Linked DNA regions of Methylosinus trichosporium OB3b. The protein of the gene in region 1 interacts with the protein of each later gene in a pairwise test. Links are inferred from orthologs where the notes say so. Each region holds a gene or a part of one and is shown on either strand. Other genes may lie near its edges. The genes, in order: CQW49_RS16425 and CQW49_RS00850.

Region 1 (9,919 bases):
TCGATAACCATTACATATGCTTTCGATTTACCCTTAAAATCGATGGTTTATTCTGATCGGCGTCGAATAGACGCGGATCGCGCCGTCTGTTCGTTCCGGCGCAGAGGAAGTGACGCGTTCCATGTCCAGCACAGCTCAGCACAGATCCGCGACGCGGCTCGTCGCCGCCTTCGGCCTCGCTCTCGCAGCGACGGCGGCCAGCGCCGAGCCGCGCGTCATTTCCGGCATCGGCGAGCGGGAAGCCGCGCGCATGCTCGCTGCTCCGGCGCCGGTCGGCGCGCCCGAGCCGGCGCCGATCGCCGTCGCCGCCGCCGCCGCCTCTCCGGGCGCCTATGGCGGCGGCTTCATCGAGCTTCTGATGACCGGCTCCGCGCCGTCCCGGGCGCAACGCGCGCCGCAACCGCGGCCGCAGCTCGCCGCCTATGCGCCGGCGCAGGAAGCCAATCTGCAGCGGCAGATCGATCCCGTGTTCCAGCGCGCGGAAATCGATTATGGCGGCGGCGAGCGGCCCGGCACGATCGTCGTCGATTCTGACAATAAGCTGCTCTATTATGTGCTCGCTCATGGCCGCGCCGTCCGCTACGGGATCGGCGTCGGCCGGCCCGGCTTCACCTGGACCGGCGTCAAGCCGATCACCCGCAAGGCGCAATGGCCCGACTGGACGCCGCCCTCGGAAATGCTGGCGCGCCGGCCCGATTTGCCGCGCCATATGGCCGGCGGTCCGGCCAATCCGCTCGGCGCGCGCGCGCTCTATCTCGGCGGCTCGCTCTATCGCATCCACGGCACCAACGAGCCCTATACGATCGGCCAGAACGTCTCGTCGGGCTGCATCCGCATGATGAACGAAGACGTGATCGACCTCTATGACCGCGTGCATGTCGGCACGCGAGTCGTGGTTCGTTGACTCTGTCGCTGCATCGGCCATGGCCGGACGCGGCGAGAGCGCCGATATTTCGAGCGGGCCGGCGCCGTTGCAATTGCGCCGGCTTCGCGCGATACCCGCCGAGAAGATTTTTCTTTTGCATGAGGGCGTCGACTTGCCCAGCCTGATCCGCTTCCTGGTCATCGTCGCCGTGCTCGCCGGCCTCGCTTATGCGGCGATGCTGGCGATCGTCGCCACGGTCACGCCGCAGCCGCGTGAGATGACGCAGACCATCAATCCGCAGCGTCTCAACAAGTGAGCGAAGCATGGGCGAGGCGAAGCGCCATCCGCTGATCGGCGCCTTTCTCGACATGCTGGCCGCCGAGCGCGGCGCGGCGCGCAACACGCTCGACGCTTATCGGCGCGACCTCGAGGATTATGTCGCGCATCTCGAGCGCACGGGCGCGGAGCCGCTCGGCGTCACGACCGACGGGTTGCGCGCCTATCTGGCGACGCTACAGAGTCGCGGCATGACCGCCGCGACCAGCGCGCGGCGGCTCTCGGCGCTGCGCCAGTTCCACAAGTTCCTCTATGTCGACCGTTATCGCGCCGACGACCCCTCCACACCGTTGGAGGGGCCGCGGCGCCAGCACAGCGCGCCGGACATTCTCGCCATGGACGAGGTCGAGCGGCTGCTCGAGACGGCGCGCGAAGGGCTCGAGGACGAGAGCCGCGCGGCCGGCGAGCGCCTGCGCGCGGCCCGGCTCTATGCGCTGCTGGAGACGCTCTACGCCACCGGCCTGCGCGTGTCCGAGCTGGTCTCGCTGCCGGCGAGCGCGGCGCGCAGCCGCGATTCCTTCTTCACCGTGCGCGGCAAAGGCTCCAAGGAGCGGCTGGCGCCGATGACGCCGCGCGCCAAAGCCGCACTGACGGTTTTTCGCGCGCTGCTGGCCAAGCATGCGCCGGGCCTCGCCGATTCGCACTTCCTATTCCCGTCCGACGCGGCCGAGGGCCATCTGACCCGCCAGGCTTTCGCCCGCGATCTGAAGACCGCGGCGGCGGCCGCGGGCCTGTCGGCGCGCGACATCAGCCCGCATGCGCTGCGCCACGCCTTCGCCAGCCATCTGCTGCAGAACGGCGCCGATCTCCGCGTCGTGCAGGAATTGCTCGGCCATGCCGATATTTCGACGACACAGATTTACACGCATGTGCTGGATGAGCGCATCCGGGCGATGGTGAGGGATCTGCATCCCCTGGGGGATGCGGATTGAGCGGCCGCCCGAGGCGGCGTCGCTAACCCCGCCTCTCGATGAAATCCACGACCGCGGCGATCGTCGGCGGGTCCAGCAGCAGCGGCGCATGGCCCTGGCCTTCGACTGTCAGCCGCTCGAGCAGCGGATGCCCCTCGGCCATCGCCGCGAAGGTCTCCGGCGAGAGCAGATCGGAAAGGCCGCCGCGAATGACCAGCGCCGGGATCGACTCCATCGCCTTCCACTCCTCCTCGAACAGGATCGGGCCGCTGTCGGGGCCGACGTCGTCCAGCACATGGGCGAGCTCGGGGTCGTAGCGCAGCGTCAGTCGGCCGTCCGTCTCGGCGAAGCTCGCGCGCGCGAACGCCTCCCATTCGTCCTGCGTCAGCGCCGGGAACTGCGGGCCGGCGACCAGCTTCAGCGTCGCCACCGCGATCGCCATCGAGGGGACGGTTGGCATGCGACCGACATAGCTCTTGATGCGGCGCAATCCGCCGGCCTCGATCACCGGGCCGATGTCGTTCACGACCGCCGCATGCAGAATTTCCGGCCGCCGCGCGGCGAGGCGCATCAGGTGAATGCCGCCGCGCGAGGTGCCGATGAAGCTCGCCCGGCCGACGTCCGACGCGTCGAGCACGGCGAAAAGATCGGCCTCCTCGACATCGAGGCAGTAGCGGCGCCAATCCGGATCCCAGTCGGAAAGGCCGCGGCCGCGATAATCGAGCGCCAGCACGCGCCGACCCCGCTGCGCCAGAGCGAGAGCGACCCGCTCGAAATCCTCGGCCGAGCGCGTGAGCCCGGGCAGGCAGACGACGGGCGTCGCCGCCGCGCCATCGGCGAGGAGCGAGCCCTCGGCGGGGAGATAGTCGACGACATGCAGACGCCGACCGTCCGCGGCGGAAACGAAGCGGCTCTCGCGCCGCACGGCCTGACGATCCATGCTTCCTCTTCGCATCGGCTGCGGCCGCGACGCGGCCGGCCGATAAGATATAGGCTCCGCCGGCGCGGCGCGCCTGTCATTTTCGGCCGGGTTCGCGAGTGGCGGCGCCTAGAAATTCTCCGGCTCCGAGAAAAGTCGGGCATTCTGCCATTATTTCGCGCAGCAGCGAAAGCCCCTTCCGCGTTTCGGCGCCTTGATGCGCGCGAGGCGTCCAGATATTTTGCAATCATGCAGGCCGAAGCGCAGCAAAACGCGCCTCTCGGCCTGAGAAAATCCGCCGCGGCGCCCTCCACATCGAGTTCTGGCGGGAGCGTGGCGGTCCGATTCCGGCGGCGAGGGTGCGCCGCGACGCCCCAGGGACCCAAATGTCCGTCCTCATCGACAAGAACACCAAGGTCATCTGTCAAGGTTTCACCGGCAAGAACGGCACGTTCCATTCGGAGCAGGCCATTCTCTACGGCACGCGCATGGTCGGCGGAGTCTCGCCGGGCAAGGGCGGCTCGAAACATCTCGACCTCCCCGTCTTCGACACCGTCGCCGAGGCGCGCGAGAAGACCGGCGCCGACGCCAGCGTCATCTATGTGCCGCCGCCGGGCGCGGCCGACGCTATTTGCGAAGCGATCGACGCCGAGATCCCGCTCATCGTCGCCATCACCGAGGGCGTGCCGGTTCACGACATGATCCGCGTGCGGCGCGCGCTCTCGGGCTCCAAGTCGCGGCTCATCGGGCCGAACTGCCCCGGCGTCGTCACCGCGGGCGAGTGCAAGATCGGCATCATGCCGGGCAATATCTTCAGCAACGGCTCCGTCGGCGTCGTCTCGCGCTCGGGCACGCTGACCTATGAGGCCGTGTTCCAGACGACGCGCGAGGGCCTCGGCCAGACCAGCGCGGTCGGCATCGGCGGCGATCCGGTCAAGGGAACCGACTTCATCGAGGTGCTGGAGTTGTTTCTGGCCGACGACGCCACCAAATCCATCATCATGATCGGCGAGATCGGCGGCTCCGCGGAAGAAGACGCGGCCGAGTTCCTTCGGGACGAGGCCAAGCGCGGCCGCAAGAAGCCGATGGTCGGCTTCATCGCCGGCCGGACTGCGCCGCCCGGGCGGCGCATGGGACATGCCGGAGCGATCGTCTCCGGCGGCAAGGGCGACGCGGAGAGCAAGATCGCGGCGATGGAGTCGGCCGGGATCAGAGTGTCGCCCTCGCCAGCGCGGCTCGGCAAGACTCTTGTCGAGATGCTGAACGGCTGAGGGGAAAAAGCGTCGTCTCGATCCGAGGCGGCGCTCCCCTCCTTCGCGCCCCACCGCTTCGTGGAACGGCGCGGTCGCGATGATGCGCGGGCCTCGTGGCGCGCGGTATATGCTCCTTCTCCCGCGTAGCGGGGGAGGGCCGGGGAGGGGGCTTCAGGAGCCCCCGCGCTCTTGTTCATGCAAACAATCGGAAGCCGGAGCCCGGCGAATGACGAGCAAGCCGACGCCGCGAGGCGCCGGCCTCTCGTCGTCTCCGGTGCGGAGCGAAATCGTAAGGAAGCGTAAAAAAGATTTCGCTCTAGTTGATGCGAGCTCGACGCTCGGGAGATAGAAGAATGGCGCGTCTCGAGACGAATGGCGGTTCGGCGGGAAACGCTCCGCAGCCCCGAAGGAACGCGGCTGCGCAGAGCGAGGCTCTACAAGGAGTCGACGCCGCTTATATCGAACATCTGCTCACGGCCTATGAGGCGGATCCCTCCTCGGTCGGCCCGGCGTGGCGCGAGTATTTCGCGAGCCTCGGCGCGACCGGCGAGCCGCGCGGGCCGGCGGGCCCGTCCTGGGCGCGGCCGGGCTGGCCGATGCAGCCGACCGACGAACTCGCCTCTGCGCTGGCCGGCGGTGAGTCGGCCAAGCCCGCGCCGAGCAAGGCCGGCGCCGAAAAAGCGGCCGCGCCTTCGGCCGAGGAGCTTCAGCGCGCCGCGCGCGACAGCGTGCGCGCGCTGATGATGATCCGCGCCTATCGCATGCGCGGCCATCTGCACGCCAATCTCGATCCGCTCGGGCTCGAGCAGCGCCAGGATAGCGAGCGCCAGGATCATGGCGAGCTGCATCCCGGCACCTATGGCTTCACCGACGAGGACTATGATCGCAAGATCTTCATCGACGGCGTGATGGGCATGAAATACGCCAGCGTCTTCGAGATGGTGGCGATCCTGCGCCGCACCTATTGCGGCCCCATCGGCTATGAGTTCATGCATATCTCCAATCCGGAGGAGAAAGCCTGGATTCAATCCCGCATCGAGGGACCGAAGAAGGAGATCGCCTTCACCGCCGAAGGCAAGAAGGCCATTCTGCGCAAGCTGGTCGAGGCGGAAGGCTTCGAGAAGTTCCTCGACGTCAAATACACCGGCACCAAGCGCTTCGGGCTCGACGGCTCCGAATCCATCGTGCCGGCGCTGGAGCAGATCATCAAGCGCGGCGGCGCGCTGGGCGCGAAGGAGATCGTGCTCGGCATGGCCCATCGCGGCCGCCTCAACGTGCTGTGCCAGGTCATGGGCAAGCCGCATCGCGCTCTGTTCCACGAGTTCAAGGGCGGCTCCTTCCTGCCGGACGAGGTCGAGGGCTCGGGCGACGTCAAATATCATCTCGGCGCGTCGTCGGACCGAGAGTTCGACAACAACAAGGTGCATTTGTCGCTCACCGCCAATCCGTCGCATCTCGAGATCGTCGATCCCGTGGTGCTCGGAAAAGTGCGCGCCAAGCAGGATCAATATCATTGCGCCGACAATGAACGCCGCTGCGTGATGCCGCTGCTGATCCATGGCGACGCGGCCTTCGCCGGCCAGGGCGTCGTCGCCGAATGTTTCGGGCTCTCGGGCCTGAAGGGCCATCGCACCGGCGGCTCGGTGCATTTCATCATCAATAATCAGATCGGCTTCACCACCTATCCGCGCTATTCGCGCTCCTCGCCCTATCCGTCCGATGTGGCGAAGATGGTCGAGGCGCCGATCTTCCATGTGAATGGCGACGATCCGGAGGCGGTCGTCTACGCCGCGCGCGTCGCGACGGAGTTCCGCCAGCAGTTCCAGAAGCCCGTCGTCATCGACATGTGGTGCTATCGCCGCTTCGGCCACAATGAGGGCGACGAGCCGGCCTTCACCCAGCCGCTGATGTACAAGAAGATCCGGTCGCATAAGACGACCTTCGATCTCTATGCGGAGAAGCTGATCGGCGAGGGGCTCGTCACGCGCGACGATGTCGAGGCGATCAAGACCGAATGGCGGCAGCGTCTCGAGCAGGAGATGGAGGCGGCGCAATCCTATCGGCCCAACAAGGCCGATTGGCTCGACGGCCGCTGGGCCGGCGTGAAGCCAGGCTATCAATCCTCCGAGGACGAGCGTCGCGGCAAGACCGGCGTGCCGGTCGAGACGCTGCGCCGCATCGGCGACGAGCTCACCAAGGTTCCGGAGACCTTCCACATCCACCGCACCATCCAGCGCTTCCTCGATTCCCGACGCGCCGCGATCATGAGCGGCGCTGGAATCGACTGGGCGACGGCGGAAGCGCTGGCGTTCGGCTCGCTGCTGGCGGAAGGCTATAATGTGCGCCTCTCGGGCCAAGACAGCGAGCGCGGCACCTTCTCACAGCGCCATTCCGTGCTGGTCGATCAGGAGGACGAATCCCGCTATCTGCCGCTCGATCATCTCGGCCAGGGGCAGGGACGCTTCGAGGTCATCAATTCGATGCTCTCGGAAGAAGCGGTGCTCGGCTTCGAATATGGCTATTCGCTCGCCGAGCCGCGCTCGCTGGTGCTGTGGGAGGCGCAATTCGGCGATTTCGCCAATGGCGCGCAGGTGATCTTCGATCAGTTCCTGTCGGCGGGCGAGCGCAAATGGCTGCGCATGTCCGGCCTCGTCTGCCTGCTGCCGCATGGTTATGAGGGCCAGGGGCCGGAGCATTCGTCGGCGCGGCTCGAGCGCTATCTGCAGCTCTGCGCCGAGGACAATATGCAGGTCGCCAATTGCTCGACGCCGGCGAATTATTTTCACATCCTGCGCCGACAGCTGCATCGCGACATTCGCAAGCCTTTGGTGCTGATGACGCCGAAATCGTTGCTGCGTCATAAGCGCTGCGTCTCGCGCCTCGAGGACATGGGCGAGGGGACGATGTTCCACCGCTTCATCTCCGACGACGCCGAGCTGCATCCCTCCGACAGCTTCCGCCTCGCGCCGGACGATCGCATCGCCCGCGTCATCATGTGCTCGGGCAAGGTCTATTATGATTTGCTCGAGGAGCGCGAGGCGCGCGGCGCCAATGACGTCTATCTGCTGCGCGTAGAGCAGCTCTACCCCTTCCCGCTGAAGGGCCTCGTCACCATGCTGTCGCGCTTCAAGCAGGCCGATGTGTTCTGGTGCCAGGAGGAGCCCAAGAATATGGGCGCGTGGTTCTTCGTCGAGCCTTATCTCGAATGGGTGCTGACCCAGGTCGGCGGCCAATCGAAACGCGCGCGCTATATCGGCCGGCCCGCCTCGGCGGCGACGGCGGCCGGCACAATGTCCAAGCATCAGGCGCAGCTTCGGGCCTTTCTGGACGAAGCCTTTTCAGCGCGCGTCTCTTCTTTGGCGGCGGAGTGAACATGACGGAAATCCGCGTTCCCACGCTCGGTGAATCGGTCACCGAGGCGACGATCGGCCGCTGGTTCAAGAAGGCGGGCGAGGCGGTCGCCGCCGACGAGCCGCTGGTCGAGCTCGAAACCGACAAGGTGACCCTCGAGGTCAACGCTCCGGCCGCCGGCGTGCTCGCCGAGACCTTGGCCAAGGAGGGCGAGACGGTGACGCCGGGGGCCCTGCTCGGCCAGATCACCGATGGAGCCGGCGCCGTCTTCGCCCCGGCTCCCGCCCCGCGCGCGGCGCCGGTCGCGGCCGCTGTCGCGGCGCCCGAAACCGTCGCGGCCGGCGCCGGCGCGACGGTCTCCGAGGCGCCGAGCCGTCCGCCTGCCCCGTCCGCCGCCAAGATCGCACGCGAGCAGGGCGTGGATCTCTCCGGCGTCATAGGTTCCGGCAAGCAGGGTCAAGTGCTGAAGGAGGATGTGCTGGCGCTCGCGGCGAGGCCCGCGCCGGTCGCGCCGCCGCCGGCGCCCCTTCCCCCCGTCAGCGCGCCGCCGGCGCCGCGCCCCGCCTCCGCCCCCGGCGACGTGGAGCGCGAGGAGCGCGTCCGCATGTCGCGCCTGCGCCAGACCATCGCGAGGCGCCTGAAGGAGGCGCAGGCCAACGCCGCCATGCTGACGACCTTCAACGAGGTCGACATGTCGGCGGTGATGGCGCTGCGCAACCGCTACAAGGATCTGTTCGAGAAGAAGCATCATGTGAAGCTCGGCTTCATGGGCTTCTTCGTGAAGGCCTGCTGCAAGGCGCTCGAGGAGGTCCCGGCGGTCAACGCCGAGATCGACGGCGCCGACGTCATCTACAAGCATTATTGCCATATCGGCGTGGCCGTGGGCACGGATAAGGGCCTCGTGGTGCCGGTGGTGCGCGACGCCGACCGGCTCAGCGTCGCCGAGATCGAGAAGGCGATCGGCGAGTTCGGCCGCCGCGCTCGCGAAGGCCGGCTCGACCTCGAGGATCTGTCCGGCGGCACCTTCACCATCTCCAATGGCGGCACCTATGGCTCGCTGATGTCGACGCCGATCCTCAACGCCCCGCAATCGGGCATTCTCGGCATGCATAAGATCGAGGAGCGCCCGGTGGTCGTCGCCGGCAAGATCGAGATCCGGCCGATGATGTATCTCGCCCTCTCCTACGACCATCGCATTGTCGACGGGAAGGAGGCGGTGACCTTTCTGGTGCGGGTCAAGGAGCAGCTCGAGGACCCGGCGCGCATCGTTCTCGACCTGTAGCGTTAGCAGAACGAGAATCCTCGGCGCCGCCCCTAACAATCCGGGGCTACGATGTACAAATATCTCCTGTGCTACGAAGGTAGGCGCCCGTAAGGCGGGTCGTACCGACCGCCGAGGAGAGTGTCATGGAAGGCAAGATCACATACGAGAGAAAGCTCCCGCCTCTGACCACCGAGCAGTTCGCCCATCTCGGCGATGGAGCCATCGCCTATGTGCGGACCATGCGGTCGGAGGATGTGACGCGCCTCTATCCCCAGGCGCCTCCGATCCAGCCGGGCATCACCCTCTTCGCCCTGCTCGGCGCCGATGGCAGCCCGATCGTGCTCGCCGACACGGAAGAAGGCGCGCGGGCCAACGCCTGGGAGCATCAGCTGCAGACGGTGAGCCTCCACTGAACGTATGATGCAGAGCTGAAAGAGCGAGCCTGAAGGCTCGCTCTCGAGACACGTTCGTCGACGCAGCACAAGAGAAGCTGGCGGACCGACGTGACTGGTGTAAACTTATGCTGTCGGCCGGGTCACGGTCCGAGACGGGAGCGGTGTCATGAATGATTCGCGGTTCCACCGCATAGAGTCTGCGTGGCCGCGTTCCAACCTCGCTCTCGGTATTCGAGATTTTCTCCGAGCCACCCACCACCGCTTCCAGTCCATGCGCCAGCAAGCAGCCGAGCTCGACAAGATTTCGGCCGAGGTAAAAAATCTCGCAAAGTCCATGCAGGAATACAAAGCAGAATTGCGAGATTACCAAGCTTGGGCAAAAAAGTTCTGAGCGTTTTTATTTCTCTTTGCGGAGCATTTCGTGTTCGGCAATAGGATATTGTCGCAGCTCACGGTGAAGCTCGCGGAACTCTACAAGGAGATCGTGACGACGACGGTGCAGTTCGACGAGCTGCGTCGATATACGAGAGAGTCGCTCGACGAATTCAAGCGTCTGATCGAACGGCAGAGCGACAAGATCGATCGCATCGAGCGAGAGCGGATCGCCGCCGAAGCGGAATCGACG
Region 2 (9,258 bases), 3.3 Mb from region 1 along the record:
GCTGATCGACGCCGACCTGCGCAAGGCGTCGCTGCACAAGGCGCTCGGCGTCGACAATGACCGCGGGCTCTCCGACATTCTGGACGGTCGCTGCCTCCCCTCCGAAGCGATGCGCGAGGACGCGCTGCAGGGCGTCACCTTCATCGCCTCGGGGCCGCTGCCGTCCAATCCGGCCGAGCTGCTCGCGGGTCCCGCCTTTATCGCGCTGCTGGAGCAGTCGTCGACGAGCTTCGATCTCATCATCATCGACAGCCCGCCGGTGGTCGGCCTCGCCGATGCGCCATTGCTCGGCAGTCTCGTGCAGGGCGCGCTACTCGTCATCGACTCGAGCCGCACGCGCCGCCGCACGGTGCAGGCGGCCGTGCGCCGCCTCGCTTTCGCGCGCACCAATGTGCTCGGCGTGCTGCTCAACAAGTTCGACGCGACCAAGGCCGGACATTCCTATGGCTATGGATACGGCTATGGTTACGGATATGGCTATGGCTATGGATATGGCTATGGCGGCCCGGATTATTACAGCTATGGCAAACGGCCATCGACGCCTCTTCCGCCGCCGTCGTCGTCGTCCGAGGTTTGACGCGAACGCCCATGGCGCGCTGTTCGGCGCGCTCGGCCTCGCGTCCACGCCCGGCTTCGCGCAGCGCGTCAGCCGCCAGCCGCTTCCGCAGGGCGTTCTCGAGCTGATCAAAGTCGCCGCCGGCTGCGAGGAGACGCTGCGGCAGGCCGTGGCGCTCACCGGCAGCGAGCCGGAGGCGGTGAAGGCGGCCGCGACCTTCTATCTGCGCCATGCGCTCTTCTTCGAGGGCGCCGATCCGCATCGAATGCTCGGCGTCGGCGTCGGCGCGGGGCGCGAGGAGATGCGCCTCCATATGCGCTGGCTGATGATCTGGCTGCATCCCGATCACGCGCGCGATCCCGATGCGCAGGATCCGCAGCAGGCGGAGCTCGCCGGCCGGGTGCTGGACGCCTGGCGGCTCGGCGCGAGCGGGCCATGGCCCTTTCCGGCCTCGGAGAACGCCGCGACGGTCGCCTCCGTCCCGGCGCCGCCCGTGCGGCGCGGAGTCGCCGCGCGATTCTTCGGCGCAGCGCTGCTCGTGCTGCTGACCGTCGCCACGCTGCTCGTTTGTCTCGACTTCGATCTCGGCGTCGACCTCTCATTCGCGCCGCCCTCGGAGGACGACGCGTCCGGCGGCTTCCAATGAGGCGAGCGCCACGCCGGCTCGCCCGCCTCGCGGCGGCGCTGATGGCGGCCTTCGCCCTGGCCTTCGAGATTTTCCGTCTCGGCGCGGCGGATGCGCTCGCGACGAGCGAGCCGGAGACGGCGATCGCGTTCGACGGGCTTCAGCCAGTCGCGGCGCTGCGCCTCGCCGAACGGCGGATGGCCGAGGAGCCTGCGGCGGCGGCGGCCGTGGCGGCGGCTCTGCTGGCGCGCGATCCGCTGGCGCCGGGCGCGCTCACGCTGCTCGCGACGGCGACGGCGCGGGGCGGCGACGCAGCTCGTGCGGCGCGCATGTTCCATGTCGCCGGCGCGCATTTGCCCATCGACCTCGCCGCCCATGCGGCGCTCTTCGATCTCGCTTTGCCGGCGCGCGACGCCGCCTCGGCACTCGCCGAGCTCGATATTCTGCTGCGGGCGCGGCCCTTTCTCGCTCCGCGCATGGGCGCGCCGGTCGCCGCGCTGCTGGCGCTCGGCCCGCAGGCCGAGCAGGGCTTCGCCGAGCTTCTGGCGCGCGCGCCGCCCTGGAGAGGGGCGCTGCTCGTCGAGATAAACGGCCATCTCGCGGACAGCGACGCCCTGGCGCGGCTTCATGATCGTCTGCGCGCCAGCCCGGCTCCGCCGACGCTCGAGGAGACGCGCGTGCTGCTGCTGCGGCTGCTGAGCGACGGCGCGATCGATCAGGCCTATCTCGCCTGGCTGAACATGCTGACGCCGGAGACGCTCGCCGATCTCGGCCTGCTCTACAATGGCCGTTTCCGCCGGCCGCCGACCAATCTGCCCTTCGATTGGGAACTCATGCCGGTTCGTGGAGCGGAGGCCCGAGTGACGTCGGCGGAGGGGGGTGGGACGCTCGACGTCGAGTTCTACGATACGCGCGTCTCCTTCGCTCATGTCCGGCATTTTCTGACCCTGCCCGCGGGCGACTATGCTTTCTCCGGCGTCGCTTCCGCCGAGGATCTGCGGACGGAGCGAGGACTGCGCTGGCGTCTCGCCTGTTTTCGAGGGTCTTGGGCCGAGCTGGCGACGACTTTTCTGCTCGCCGGCGCGCAGCCGCCGCGGCCTTTCGCCACACGCTTCGTCGTGCCGGCCGAAGGCTGCGGCGCGCAGACTCTGGTGCTGGAGCTGCCGGCGCGCGTCGCGACAGAGCTGCAGATCAGCGGCGCGGCGCATTATTCCCGGCTCGCGATCGAGCGGCTCGGGCCGTAGGGCTGAAAGAGCGCCCCTGGACCGCGAGCCTTCAGGCTCGCTCTTCCGACGCAGAATCGCGAAATAGCGACAGCTCGGCCGCAAAATCGCGCGCCATTGACGGAAAATCGACGGATCGAGGCTTATATCCGCGCTGCAAGGCGCATCATTCCCCTCGAATCGTCTGGCCTGTGACTTGCTTGTCATAGGCTCGGCAATGGGATGCGGGGGCAATTCCAGGAGCTGCGCGATGAATTCGATCGTCCGTCTGGACCACCCGAGCGGCAAGGCGCATGGCGCCATTCACGACAATGTCGAGCTCGATCGCTTCGAGCTCGATTTCGACGAAGGCACCGCCGTCGCCTATTATCGGCTGACGCAGGACGCGATCGTCTTCGTCCACACCTACACGCCGGAACCGCTGCGCGGTCGGGGAGCCGCTTCGCAGCTCGTCCGCGGCGCGCTGGAATGGGCGCGGGCGCGCGGCCTGAAGGTCGTTCCCGAATGCTCCTTCGTCGCCGAATATATCATCCGTCATCCCGAATACGCCGATCTTCTGGCGGCGCCGCGCGCGTCAGCCTGACGCGCTCTACGCCTCGTCGGCGAGCTTCAGCCATTGCTCCTCGGCGCCGGCCAGAGCGTCGGCGAGCTCGGCGCGCTGCTGCGAGAGCCGGCTCGTCTCTTGCGGATTGCGTGAATAGGCCTGCGGATCGGCGAGGGCGGCGTCGACGCGCGCCAATAGCTCGCCTAGCTTCTGCATGCGCTCCTCGGCGGCGGCGAGCTTGCGGCGCGCCTGGCCCGCGTCCTTGCGCGGCGTTTTCGCGCGCTTCTCCGGCGCCTCCTCCTGCGTCTCGCGCTCCTTGCGGGCGTCGGCGCCGGCGCGGCCGAGCACCATGCGCGCATAATCGTCCATGTCGCCGTCGAAGGCGCGCACCGTTCCCCCGTCGACGAGCCACAGACGATCGGCGCAGGCCTGCAGCAGATAGCGGTCGTGCGAGACCAGCACGATCGCCCCCTCATGCATGTTGATCGCCTCGATCAGCGCGGCTCTGCTGTCGATGTCGAGATGGTTGGTCGGCTCGTCGAGAATGAGCAGATGCGGCCCGTGGAAGGAGGCGACGCCGAGCAGCAGCCGGGCCTTCTCGCCGCCGGAGAGATGCGCGACCTTGGTGTCGGCGCGTGCGCCGGAAAAGCCGGTCCGCGCCGCTCGCGCGCGAATCCGCGCCTCGGGCGCGTCCGGCATCAAGGCGGCGAAGACGGAATAGGGCGTGTCGTTGTCGTTCAGATCGTCGATCTGATGCTGGGCGAAGAAGCCGGCTTCGAGCTTGGGCGCGCGCACCATCTGGCCGCCCTTGGCCTCGAGCCGGCCGGCGAGCAGCTTGGCGAAAGTGGATTTGCCATTGCCGTTGGATCCGAGCAGGCCGATGCGGTCGTCATTGGAGAGGCTGAGCGAGAGTCGCGACAGCACGATGCGTTCGCCATAGCCGACCGAGACCTTGTCGAGCGCGATGATCGGCGGCGATAGCGGCTTTTCGGGCGAGGGCAGATGGATCGGCAGAACCTCGTCGTCGACGACGGCCGTGACCGGCTCCAGCCTGGAGAGCATCTTGAGCCGCGACTGCGCCTGCCGCGCCTTGGTGGCCTTGGCGCGGAAGCGGTCGACGAAGGCCTGCAGCTCGCGGCGGCGCTCCTCCTGCTTCTTGCCAGCCTTGGCGGCGAGCGCCTGCGCCTCCAGCCGCTGCTTCTCGAACGAGCTGTAATTGCCCTTGTAGAGCGTGAGCTTGCCGCGCTCGAGATGCAGAATATGCGTGGCCACGTCGTCGAGCAGATCGCGATCGTGGCTGATGACGACGACGCTCGCCGGATAGCGCGCGAGATAGTCGACGAGCCAGAGCGTGCCCTCGAGGTCGAGATAATTGGTCGGCTCGTCGAGGAGCAACAGCTCCGGCCGTGAGAACAACACCGCCGCGAGGGCGACGCGCATGCGCCAGCCGCCCGAGAATTCCGAGAGCGGGCGCTGCTGCGCCTCGGCGTCGAAGCCGAGGCCGGCGAGGATCGCGCCCGCCCGCGCCGGCGCCGCATGGGCCTCGATATCGACGAGCCGCGTATGGATCTCGGCGATCTCGTGCGGATCGGTCGCGACCGCCTCGCGGGCGATGAGCTCGGCCCGCTCCACATCCGCTGCGAGGACGAAATCGACGAGCGCAGTCGGACCGCCGGGCGCCTCCTGCTCGACTCGCCCGAGCTTGATCCGCGCCGGCAGCGAGATTTTTCCGCTCTCGGGCGCGATGTCGCCGCTGATGAGTCGGAACAACGTGGTCTTGCCGGCGCCGTTGCGGCCGACGAAGCCCGCGCGCGAGCGGGGCGGCAGGAAGACGCCGGCTTGGTCGAACAAGATCCGGTCGCCGAGCCGGTAGGTGAGATCGTCGATCGAGAGCATGCGGTCCCGTGTAGGCATTTCGCCGCGCCGGCGCAATCGCCGCCGAGCGGCGCGAGCCGAACCGCTACCGGTCGCCGAGCAAATTATGGGCCTCGGAGCGAAGCAATCCTTCAGCCGTGGGGCGGCTCTGTTGCTTCGTCGCTTCGTTCCTCGCGATGACGGGCGCCCTCTTTCGATGACGCAATTGGACTAAACCGGGCTGATCGACGTCTGCGGCGCGCGCTCTTCGAGATAGGCGGCCGAGCGCATCTCGACGAGGCGCGAGGCGGTGCGGGCGAATTCCTGCGCTTCGTGCCCTGTCGGCGCGGCGTAGAGCGCCGCCGCGTCGGTTTCGGCCGAGACGATGAGCCGCGTCTTCTTCTCGTAGAGAATGTCGACGAGCGTGATGAAGCGCTTCGCCTCGTTGCGCCGCTCGAGCGTCATCGCCGGCGCATTCTCGACGATGATCGTGTCGAAGGATTCGGCGAGCGTGAAATAATCCGCGGCGCCGAGCGGGCGCGCGCAGAGGTCGGAGAAATCGAAGCGGGCGACGCCATTCGCCGCGACAGGAATGTCGAGGTCGCGGGCGCCGACGCGCAGCCGCATCGGCGCGCCGCGCGCGCCGCCGGAGAGCTCTGCGAACAACGCATCGATCGTCGCGCGCGCGGAATCGTCCGCCGGGGTGAAATAGACCTCCGCCAGCGCCGGCTTCTCCAGCCGGAAGTCGGCGCGCGCATCGAGCCGCAAGATGTCGAGCCGGGCTTCGATCAGCGCGATGAAGGGCAGGAACAGATCGCGATTGCGTCCGCCTTCATAGAGACGGCGCGGCTCGACATTCGAGGTCGCCACCATGATGACGCCCTGCGTCAGCAGCGCGGTGAAGAGCCGCGAGAGAATGGTCGCGTCGGCGATGTCGGTCACGGCGAATTCGTCGAAGCACAGGACGCGCGCCTCCTGCGCGATGTCGCGGGCGACGCGCGTCAGCGGATCGCTGTCGCTGGCGCGGCGCGCGCGCAGCAGGCGGGCGTGAACCTCCGCCATGAAAGCGTGGAAATGGACGCGGCGCTTGCGCTCGACGGCGACCGCATCGAAGAAGAGGTCCATCAGCGTCGTCTTGCCGCGGCCGACGAGCCCGTGAATATAGAGGCCGCGCGGCGCCTCGCGCGAGCCGCCGGGCAGCAGAGCGCGCAGCCGCGCGCCGACGCCTGCCGGCTTCGGCTCCGACAGCCGCAGCGCCAGCGCTTCGAGCCGGGCGAGCGCTTCGAGCTGGGCCGGATCGCGCTCGAGCGCGCCGCCGGCGACCAGAGCCTCATAGCGGGCGAGGAGGGGGCGCCGCGTCATCCGGGCGGGCGCCGATCGGCGGCGGTCACAGCCGGCGCATCCGGCCGCTCGCCGTCGCGAGCGCGCCAGCGCGCAATTCGCAGCAGAGCAGGCGCTCGGGATCGACGGGGCCGGGCATCATGATCTGGCCGCGCGGCACGCGGGCGAAGCCGAGGCGGGCGTAATAATCGAGATCGCCGACGAGCAGTACGAGCCCATGCCCGGCCTCCCGCGCCGCATCGAGCGATTTCTTCACCAGCGCCTCGCCGAGCCCTTGCGAGCGGAAGGCCGGCTCGACCGTCAGCGGCCCGAGCAGCAGGGCAGGGGCGCTGTCGATCAAAATCTCGGTCATGCGATTGGCGCCGACCAGCAGCGTGCCGACATGGGCGACGAAGGAGAGAGCGAGATCGGGCGGGGAGCCCTCGCGCAGACGATAGGCGGTGCGCGCATAGCGTCCCGGCCCGAAGGCCCGCTCCTCGAGCTTTTCGATGGCGGGCGCGTCGGCCGGCGTCTGCGGCGAGAAGCGGATGACGAGATCGATCATGACGATGCGCGCATAACATGCGCCGTGGCGCTCCGGAAAGAGCGCGGCTGGCCCCTCTCTTGCTGATCCGCGGAAATGAACGAATTCACGATCAGACCCGCGACCTGCGCCGACGCCGAGACCATCGCCGCTCTGCATGTGGCGACCTGGGCGGAAGCGTACGCAGCTCTGGCGCCGCCCGAGGTTCTCGCCCCCTACACGCTCGAGGCGCGCTGCGCGCAATGGCGGGAGACGCTCGCCGAGGCGCCGGCGGCGACGAGCGTGTTCCTCGCGCTCCGAGAAGAGGATGGCGCGCCGCTCGGCTTTTGCGCCAGCGGCGCGCAGCAGAGCGCGATTCTCGCCGAGCGTGGCTACGCCGGCCAGTTTCAGGCGATCTATCTGTTGAAGGAAGCGCATCGGAGCGGTCTCGGGCGCAGGCTGATGCGGCTCATGGCCGAGGATTTGCGCGCCCGCGGGATCGAATGGGGGAGCCTCTGGGTGCTGCGCCATAATTTTTCGGCGCGGCGCTTCTATGAGAAGCTCGGCGGCCGCAAGATCGCCGTCGAGGGCCTCTGGCATGGCGTGCCGGAGGTCGCCTATGGCTGGCGCAATCTCAGCCTGCTGATCGATCCGCCGCCGGCGAAGCCATGGTGATCCGCGCCGCCGGGCCCACGGACGCCGAGACCGTCGCCGCGCTCAACCTCGCCTGCTGGCGCGAGACCTATGCCGGGCTCGTTCCCGAGGAGACGATGGCGGAGATGACGCTGGAGGAACGTCTCGACCATTGGCGCGGCGCTTTCGCGGCGGAGCGGACGCATGTGCTGCTCGCTTCCGACGCCGGCGCCGCCGCCGGCTTCGCAGCCTGGCGCGCGCATGAGCTCGCTCTCGGTGGGCGTCTCGGCCGCGGGGCGGAAATCTCGGCGATCTACCTGCTGCGGACCGCCCAACGCCGCGGCCTCGGGCGCGCGCTGATGCGGGCGATGGCGTTGGAGATGCGCGAGGCGGGGCTGAAATGGGCGAGCCTCACCGTGCTCGGCGGCAATCTGCCGGCGCGCCGCTTCTATGAAGCGCTGGGCGGTCGCCGCTTCGGCCGCGAGACCCATTGGCGCGGCGCGCCGCAGCTCGCCTATGGCTGGCGCGATCTGGCGCGGCTCTGCGCTCACCAATAGGGCGAGACGGAACCTCCGCCGAGACATTCGGCGAGCCTGTCGCGTGTCGCGCGCGTCGCCCCTTCGGGCAGCGCATCGAGGGCGAAGAAGCCCGCCTCGGCGATCTCATGGTCGGGCGCGCGCGGGCCGCTCTGGCGAAAGGCGCGCACGATGAACAGCGCCACATGGTCGCGCCGCGACACGCGCCGGTTGAGATAGACGCCGCGCAGCTCGGCCGGCCCCTCGATCTCGATATTGCCTTCCTCGGACAATTCGCGCGCCAGCGCCTGCTCCAGCGTCTCGCCGGCCTCGACGCCGCCGCCCGGCAAGTAGTAGCCGGAGACATAGGTGTGGCGCACCAGCAGCACGCGGTTTTCGGGGTCGACGACGAGCCCGCGCACGCCGAGCGTCAACGGCCGCGCCGCCAGCGCGCCATAAGTGATGAGCCGGGTCGTCAGCCGGCTCATCATGCCGGCTTCCGGGGCCTTGCGCGTCTCGCTCATCGTCCCTCGCAGTGGGCTGTCTCTTCTGGTCTTTCGGCGCCGCTCATTCTACAAGTTCCGAACGACGCGACGCCGGAGCCTGCCTAGACCCGATCCGCCGTCGCCCGCAAGGAGCCTTAACGGTTGAAATCTCTCTCCGAACTCACCGAGCGCGAGATTCTCGCCGTGGCGATCGCCTCGGAGGAGGAGGACGGCCGCATCTATCTGAGCTTCGCCGAGGATCTCGCCGATCGCTATCCGGCCTCGGCCAAGGTGTTCGAGGAGATGGCCGAGCAGGAGGCGGGGCACCGCCATGCGCTGCTCGCCCTCTATCAGAAGCGTTTCGGCCCCAATCTTCCGCCGATCCGTCGCGAGGATGTGAAGGGCTTTCTGCGCCGCCGGCCGATCTGGCTCACGCGCAATCTGCCGCTCGACACTGTCCGCAAGGAAGCGGAAGTGATGGAATATGAGAGCGCGCATTTCTACCAGAAGGCGGCCGAGCGGGCGAGCGACGTCGGCGTGCGCAAGCTGCTCGGCGATCTCGCCGCGGCCGAGCAAGGCCATGAATCGCTCGCCGTGCGCCTCGGCGCCACCATTCTGACGCCTGGCGCGCGCAGCGACGAGGATGTCGCCTATCGCCGCTTCTTCATCCTGCAATATGTGCAGCCGGGGCTCGCCGGGCTGATGGACGGCTCGGTCTCGACGCTCGCGCCTCTGTTCGCCGCCGCTTTCGCGACGCAGAACAATTGGGAGACCTTTCTGGTCGGCCTCGCCGCCTCGATCGGCGCCGGCGTCAGCATGGGCTTCGCCGAGGCGCTGTCGGACGACGGCTCGCTCACCGGGCGCGGCTCGCCGCTTCTGCGCGGCGGCGTCAGCGGGCTGATGACCGCGCTCGGCGGCCTCGGCCATACGCTGCCCTATCTCGTGCCGGACACGATCCCCGACCATTTCAAGATCGCCAC

The links.
Region 2: the proteins of CQW49_RS16425 (region 1) and CQW49_RS00850 interact in binary tests that used the Escherichia coli proteins (3 or more experiments, as listed by UniProt). The link is inferred for Methylosinus trichosporium OB3b from one-to-one orthologs.

What each region holds. Positions count from the first base shown.
Region 1 is NZ_CP023737.1:3,425,367-3,435,285, forward strand. The notes cover bases 4,314-7,855. They hold CQW49_RS16425 (2-oxoglutarate dehydrogenase E1 component), read left to right. Parts: upstream 4,314-4,637; coding sequence 4,638-7,655; downstream 7,656-7,855. Other genes in these bases: odhB (2-oxoglutarate dehydrogenase complex dihydrolipoyllysine-residue succinyltransferase), read left to right, coding at 7,658-7,855. Outside these bases: CQW49_RS16400 (L,D-transpeptidase), read left to right, coding at 122-904; CQW49_RS25675 (hypothetical protein), read left to right, coding at 924-1,181; CQW49_RS16410 (tyrosine recombinase), read left to right, coding at 1,189-2,133; CQW49_RS16415 (alpha/beta fold hydrolase), read right to left, coding at 2,156-3,052; sucD (succinate--CoA ligase subunit alpha), read left to right, coding at 3,418-4,302; more of odhB, read left to right, coding at 7,856-8,917; CQW49_RS16435 (BQ00720 family protein), read left to right, coding at 9,043-9,312; CQW49_RS24705 (hypothetical protein), read left to right, coding at 9,461-9,685; CQW49_RS16440 (hypothetical protein), read right to left, coding at 9,692-9,919. UniProt on the Escherichia coli protein: E1 component of the 2-oxoglutarate dehydrogenase (OGDH) complex which catalyzes the decarboxylation of 2-oxoglutarate, the first step in the conversion of 2-oxoglutarate to succinyl-CoA and CO(2).
Region 2 is NZ_CP023737.1:172,647-181,904, forward strand. What follows is about bases 2,420-5,300. They hold CQW49_RS00850 (ABC-F family ATP-binding cassette domain-containing protein), read right to left. Parts: upstream 4,845-5,300; coding sequence 2,994-4,844; downstream 2,420-2,993. Other genes in these bases: CQW49_RS00840 (hypothetical protein), read left to right, coding at 2,420-2,425; CQW49_RS00845 (GNAT family N-acetyltransferase), read left to right, coding at 2,655-2,987; zapE (cell division protein ZapE), read right to left, coding at 5,034-5,300. Outside these bases: CQW49_RS00830 (GumC family protein), read left to right, coding at 1-577; CQW49_RS00835 (hypothetical protein), read left to right, coding at 522-1,202; more of CQW49_RS00840, read left to right, coding at 1,199-2,419; more of zapE, read right to left, coding at 5,301-6,164; CQW49_RS00860 (GNAT family N-acetyltransferase), read right to left, coding at 6,190-6,687; CQW49_RS00865 (GNAT family N-acetyltransferase), read left to right, coding at 6,763-7,320; CQW49_RS00870 (GNAT family N-acetyltransferase), read left to right, coding at 7,314-7,835; CQW49_RS00875 (NUDIX domain-containing protein), read right to left, coding at 7,826-8,317; iron exporter MbfA, read left to right, coding at 8,441-9,258. UniProt on the Escherichia coli protein: Genetic data indicate it may be involved in ribosome assembly or function.